Regions from separate parts of the Vibrio sp. PSi01 genome, predicted to be linked through region 2. Evidence: predicted binding sites of a transcription regulator. Region 2 holds the regulator's gene; the other holds the start of a gene.

Region 1 (3,423 bases), on a different contig from region 2:
AATTCAAAGCCAACCATGCCCTCATTGGTATCGGTGCATTATTATTTGTTGCTGTTGGCGCGTATCAATTATGGTCGATGTGGCCATCACTCGTTATCACCAGTATCCAATGGCAAAGAGAGGTCAATTCAGAACTTGCAGACCTACTCTACCAAACCAAGTCAAACCCTTGGGGAGCAGGCTGTTACCTGATTGGATTCAGTTTTATCTATGGAATGCTGCACTCTTTGGGGCCTGGCCATGGCAAAGTCATCGTTTCAACATACTTAGCCACTCACCCAACCAAAGCAAAAGCCAGCTTGATTCTTACGGTGGTCTCCGCTTTGTTACAAGCACTGGTCGCTGTCTTATTAGTCAGCGTTTTGTTGTGGGGCTTTAATGCTTCAATGCGAGTAGTGAACGACAAAGCCAACCTATTTGTTTCATTGAGCTTTGCCTTAGTGGCCGTGGTGGGTACATTGATCTGCTGGAAAGCTCTGAAAAACATCTACTCAACGGTGCGCAAACCAAAGTTGAAAGTGAAGACCATCACCGCATTCGCAACAGATATGCCTTCTCCTATGGCCGCTCGTTCACCGATCTCGACCCAATCACCAATGGCGCGTCGCTCATCAGTATCTGATGGTTCCGCGATGTTGAACCCCATTCGTACAATACAATCAGCAGAACACTCGCACGCAGATCACTCTCATGCCGACTGCGGATGCGGCCACCAGCACGTCGCCGATGCAGACGCGATAAATAAAGCTTCAACGCTCCGTGAATATGCAGGAATCATTATCACCATAGGGGTAAGGCCGTGTACTGGAGCTATTATGGTTCTGCTTTTCGCTAACATGGTCGGCTTGTATTGGATGGGTGTTCTTAGTGCGTTGGCAATGGCGGTTGGTACGGCATTAACAACCTCACTAATTGCAATGATGACGCTAACAGGCAAACATTTGGTGAAACGCTACTTAGCCGCAGGTAACAAGAATAGCAGTGCCTCATTAAAAGTCGCTGGTCATTATTTGCAGCTATTTGGCGGTCTATTACTTATTGTGATTGGACTACTATTAATGAACGGACAAGACAGCGGCATGTCGCCAGTCTTCACCATGTAATTAGTGGAAGCGTTTAATTAATATCCAGTGAATTCTACAATCCTCATACGACAAGGCCTCGCAAACGTGAGGCCTTATTTTTATCTATCACTAACGGTTAAAGAAATCTTTTCTCTTAACGATAAAGTTCGTCGAGTTTTCGTCACTGTGATTTAGTGTAATCAGATAATCGCTTGCGAAAGCAGATCCAATACTTTGGAGTTATATACCCCACCTAGTAATAACATCAATTTAACTTCTCCTTTAACAAACCTATTGACCCAATCGCATTAATAGATAATATAGACGTCTAGGCACCCATATGTCTTTTGGTTAATTAAATGGAGTTATCATGAAAAGCTACAAAAAAATCACCGCATCCCTGTTGGCATTGGCATTCACATTAGGTGTGACAGGATGTGGAAAAAAAGACGAGGCAGTCATCAAGATTGGTGCAACAGTAGGTCCACACGCACAAGTTGTACAGGCCGTCGCTATTGAAGCAGCGAAGCAAGGGATTAACATCGAATTAGTTGAATTCTCAGACTACATCACCCCTAACGCAGCACTGGATGACGGAAGTATCCAACTTAATAGCTACCAACATCAGCCATTTCTCGACAACTTTAACGACAATCATGATAGTAAGTTGGTTTCTATCGGACGTTCAATTTTGATGCGTATGGGCGTTTACTCTAACAAGTACACTTCACTTGACTCTATTCCTGACAACGCAAGAATTGCGATTCCAAACGATCCAACAAATGGCGGACGCGGACTATTACTATTAGAAGATGCAGGGCTTATTTCACTGAGAGAAAACGTTGGATTCAATGCATCTCTAACCGATATTGTCTCCAATCCAAAGAATATTCGATTTGTCGAAGTTGATGCCGCACAGTTGCCCCGCTCTCTTGACGATGTAGACGCTGCAGCTATTACTATGAACTACGTGATGTCTGCAGGGTTAGATCCTAAGAAACAAGGTATCTACTTAGAGAAGAAAGACGCACCTTTAGCTGTGATGGTTGTTGCGGCGCGAGAAGAAGACAAAAATAATGAAGTCTATAAAAAGATCATTTCGATTTATCACTCTCAAGAGATCAATGACTTTTTGAACAGCACCTTCAAAGGCACCATAGAAGCGGCAAATTAAGCTAAAAGAATAACCTTAGATTTGGCGTTGTATGTGAAGCAATTAAGCAACGTCCTGATCTTAAGTTTATCGGCTGTTATTACGAAACTAAGCTATTGAATACTTTAATTCGTAATCCTAAACTCGTTATGGCTTGCTAACCTAGTTCGTTCCCAATAATTTGTTAGAGATCGGTTTTTGTTAGAGATCGGTTTTTGCAAGATCTGAAATAAAAAGGCCTCGCACATGCGAGGCCTTAGTTTTATCTATCAAACGAAAATACACCCTACTTAACTGGCTTAACCACTTGCATCAGTGTTGTATTGAACGGCTCTGATTAAAGAGACACTGCTAGTTAACTAAAAACGGCTACAAACTAGAAACTGCTATAAGAATGGGGAAGGCGTTTTTCTTCATTCCAACCGGACAACTCAATATTGATCAATAATTTGCGCTTCTCATTACACAGTGAAGCGATATTGATAATAGGTAGCTGGCTGCGAAACTGCGCGGTAAGTATGACCTTTTTACCGTCACTAAGGCCGCTTCGACATTGCGACACAATCGCTTCGGTGTCTAATTGGTGTGCGTTCTCGATAATTTGGGTATCAGCGTTCTCTTGATAGCCATCGATCAGCCAAGATACGGCTGGCACTTCTAAGCTTGTGAGAACGATGACATCTTTTGTTGACATAAGCTCGTGGAGTTCAGTTTGCATAAATCCCCCTCTTAGTTAGCCTGTTGCCTAACCATAAAAATTAACGACCAGCCCATTAAAGTCGGTTACCCAGATTAGCCTGTGCCAAATGGTAGCCTCTATCTATCATCTCTTGTGAGCGATCAAACTCTAAGGTGCCACAGGCATTACGTGGGATCTCAAGCGTAATATCTGCGGGATAAGCGGCCAATTTTTGACGAGCAATGGTTGATTGCATCGCATCAAACGCTTGGTTGGCAATGTCGTAGGCAGCAAAATTGAAGCTCATTTTACTTTTTACACTGCTACCTAGATTATCGATAAAAAGAGTAACCTTCTCATGTAGGTTACTCTGTTTTGTTGGTAGAGAAACCGGTATCACTTCCTGTTGAAGCATCTCAGGTTCACCACCTAAGTTCACAGCCAGAGTAAAGTCTGTCTTATCACTAAAGGTAGGCGCAATCGGTACGGGATTGAGCACTCCTCCATCGATCAGCACTTCACCATTG
Region 2 (3,423 bases):
CCTGTTATGGAAGGTAAAGCGTTACTGTTTAAGCGTTTTGCTGGTTTAGATTCTATCGATATTGAAGTAAAACACCGCACAATCGATGAGTTCGTTGATACGGTTGCGAATATCGCAGATACATTCGGCGGTATTAACCTAGAAGACATCAAAGCACCAGACTGTTTTGAAATTGAACGTCGCCTGATTGAGCGTTGTGATGTACCTGTATTCCACGATGACCAACATGGTACTGCGATTGTAACTGCCGCGGGTATGCTGAATGCAATCGAGCTTCAAGGTAAAAAACTCGAAGAGTGTAAGATCGTTTGCTTAGGCGCCGGAGCAGCCGCAGTTGCTTGTATGGAACTACTGATTAAGTGTGGCGCTCAGCGTGAGAAGATCTACATGCTTGATCGTAAAGGTGTGATCCACACTCGTCGTGATGACCTGAATGAGTACAAAGCACTGTTCGCAAACAACACCGACAAGCGTACGCTTGAAGATGTTATTGAAGGTGCTGATCTTTTCTTGGGCGTATCTGGCCCTAATTTGCTACCAGCAGAAGCACTAACGCTAATGGCTGATAAGCCAGTTGTGTTTGCATGTTCAAACCCTGATCCAGAGATCAAGCCACAGCTTGCTCACGAAGTTCGTTCTGATCTAATTATGGGTACAGGCCGCAGTGATTACCCTAACCAGGTAAACAACGTACTTTGTTTCCCATTCATTTTCCGTGGTGCACTAGACGTACGTGCGAGCGAAATCAATGACGAAATGAAGCTAGCGGCGGTTAAAGCTATTCGTGAACTAGCGAAAGAAGAAGTTCCAGCTGAAGTACTAGCAGCTGCAGGTGAAACTGCACTGGAGTTCGGTAAGGGTTACATCATTCCTAAGCCAATGGACCCACGTCTACTTCCTCGTGTAGCAAAAGCGGTAGCAGAAGCGGCCGTTGAATCTGGCGTAGCTCGTATTGAGATGCCTGCTAACTATATGGCATAAAAGCATATGGCATAGATACTGGATGGCGTAATCGCTTGTTATAGCGGTTGCTCGATTGAGCAAAAAAGAATAATAAAAAACCGACTCATCAGGAGTCGGTTTTTTTATGTCTATCATTTACAGCACACGCCTAGATAAGATAGTGGCTGATGTGACAAATAGGGTTCAGCTATAGCGGATCAATACTGAAGGCAGCGACTGAGTTATTGTTATTCTTCGTCAAATGCTTCGAACTCGATACCCATTGCTGTCATCAGTTCTTTCACTTCAGCAGGAATATCATCTGGGCGATCTTTACGAAGGTCTTCATCCGTTGGCAGTGGCTGGCCTGTGTACGCATGTAGAAAGGCTTCGCACAGTAGCTCACTGTTTGTTGCATGGCGTAGGTTGTTAATCTGGCGGCGAGTACGCTCGTCAGTGAGAACCTTTAACACTTTTAGAGGGATAGAAACTGTAATTTTCTTTACTTGTTCGCTTTTCTTTCCATGCTCAGCATATGGGCTTATGTATTCACCATTCCAGTCGGCCATTGCGTACCTTCATCACTTTAGTTGTTAGAATAAATTAATAGTGGTGATTTTAGCGGGATTTACTGCCATAAGCAAAGACATATAGACGTCTAGAAGTGTTGACGTCTCGCGTTTATGAAAGTAAAGTGAATAACATATATCTAACACAGCCGCAAAAACCCCACAAGCTGCTGTGATACCCAGACGCCAAACTTGTAAGGAAGCACCTATGAGCAGCCGGAAGCCAGCAACCATCGCCGTACGTACTGGCATCGAGTCAGACACTCAACATCATGCCGTAGTTCCACCTATTTATCTGTCGACTAACTACGGTTTTCCCGCTTTTGGTGAAGTGCCAAAGTACGATTACACCCGTTCTGGTAACCCAAACCGTGGTTTATTAGAAACTGCTCTGTTTGAACTGGAGTCTGGTAAAGGTGCCGTTGTGACTAACTGTGGCACGTCGGCGCTTAACTTATGGGTGTCTACTTTCTTAGGTGGTGATGATCTTATTGTCGCACCACACGATTGTTATGGTGGTACTTACCGTCTATTTAACACGCGTTCGCTTAAAGGCGATTTTAAAGTGCTGTTTGTTGATCAATCGGATCAAGCTGCGCTAGATGCGGCGATCGCACTTAAGCCTAAGCTGATCTTATTAGAGACTCCATCGAACCCACTGGTTCGCGTGGTTGATATTGCTGAAACTTGCCGTAAAGCAAAAGAAGTGGGTGCATTGGTTGCTGTTGATAATACGTTTTTGACGCCTGTGTTCCAAAAGCCGTTAGAGCTAGGTGCCGATTTTGTTATCCACTCAACAACGAAATTCATTAATGGTCACTCAGACGTGATTGGTGGTGTGGTCGTTACCAAGACGGAAGAGCACGCTGAAGAGTTAGCTTGGTGGGGCAACTGCATCGGTGCGACCGGCACACCGTTTGATAGCTACATGACGCTACGTGGTATTCGTACGCTTGGGGCTCGTATGCGTGTTCATGAAGAGAGCTCGCGTGAAATCTTAACTTCGCTACAGCAGCAAGATCTTGTTGGCACTATTTATCACCCAAGTTTATCTGACCACCCAGGTCATGATATTGCGAAGAAACAGCAGTCTGGCTTTGGTTCAATGCTGAGCTTTGAATTTTCAGGCTCATTTGAGGCGCTTAAATACTTTGTTGGCGAGTTAGCGCTGTTCTCTTTAGCTGAGTCTTTGGGCGGTGTTGAAAGCTTGATTTGTCACCCTGCGTCGATGACTCACCGTGCAATGGGTGAAGAAGCCTTGGCAGAAGCGGGGATCTCTCAGCAACTATTACGCCTTTCGGTTGGTTTAGAAGACGCTGAAGATTTGATTGACGATCTCAAGCAAGCCTTTGAAAAGACAAAACGCTTTATCGCTGAAGGGGAGGGTTAATAATGACAACCTTTCGCCAGCTACATAAATTTGGTGGTAGCAGCTTAGCGAACCCTGAATGTTACCAACGCGTTGTGAACATTCTTAGAGAATATTCATCAGCAACCGATTTGGTTGTGGTATCTGCCGCAGGTAAAACAACCAACCGCTTGATAGAGTTTGTTGAAGCTCTCGATAAAGATGGTCGTATTGCCCATGAGTGCCTACAAACTCTTCGTCAGTTCCAACTAGAGCTGATTGAAGTGCTTCTTGAAGGTGAGCTCGCAGTGCAACTAACGGCAACCATCCAACAAGAATTCACCGCTTTAGGAGAGTTAACTGCTCCTCTAAGTGAAGTGCAAAAAGCGCAAGTGCTTGGTCATGGCGAAGTTTGGTCTTCACGCTTGTTGGCGGCTTTGTTGTGCCAAAATGATTTACAAGCCGTCGCTCAAGATGCGCGTGCTTTTTTACGAGCAGAAGTGGGCGCTCAACCTGAAGTTGATCGCGCACGTTCTTACCCTCTGATTAAAGAAGTTTTGGCTC

The links. The regulator MetJ, encoded in region 2, represses methionine synthesis genes. The targets are predictions, from matches to a motif close to TTAGACNTNTANANGTCTAA.
Region 1: the regulator MetJ is predicted to act here: its motif matches at 1,385-1,404, upstream of ACFI6G_RS01370 (MetQ/NlpA family ABC transporter substrate-binding protein).

What each region holds. Positions count from the first base shown of each region.
Region 1 is NZ_JBHNYN010000001.1:310,856-314,278, reverse strand. Features, by position in the region: gene ACFI6G_RS01375 (nickel/cobalt transporter) at 1-1,103, shown strand, start outside; gene ACFI6G_RS01370 (MetQ/NlpA family ABC transporter substrate-binding protein) at 1,435-2,238, shown strand; gene ACFI6G_RS01365 (hypothetical protein) at 2,594-2,935, opposite strand; gene ACFI6G_RS01360 (patatin-like phospholipase family protein) at 2,991-3,423, opposite strand, start outside.
Region 2 is NZ_JBHNYN010000012.1:60,512-63,934, reverse strand. Features, by position in the region: gene ACFI6G_RS15760 (malic enzyme-like NAD(P)-binding protein) at 1-981, shown strand, start outside; gene metJ (met regulon transcriptional regulator MetJ) at 1,191-1,511, opposite strand; gene ACFI6G_RS15750 (O-succinylhomoserine (thiol)-lyase) at 1,720-2,901, shown strand; gene ACFI6G_RS15745 (bifunctional aspartate kinase/homoserine dehydrogenase II) at 2,904-3,423, shown strand, end outside.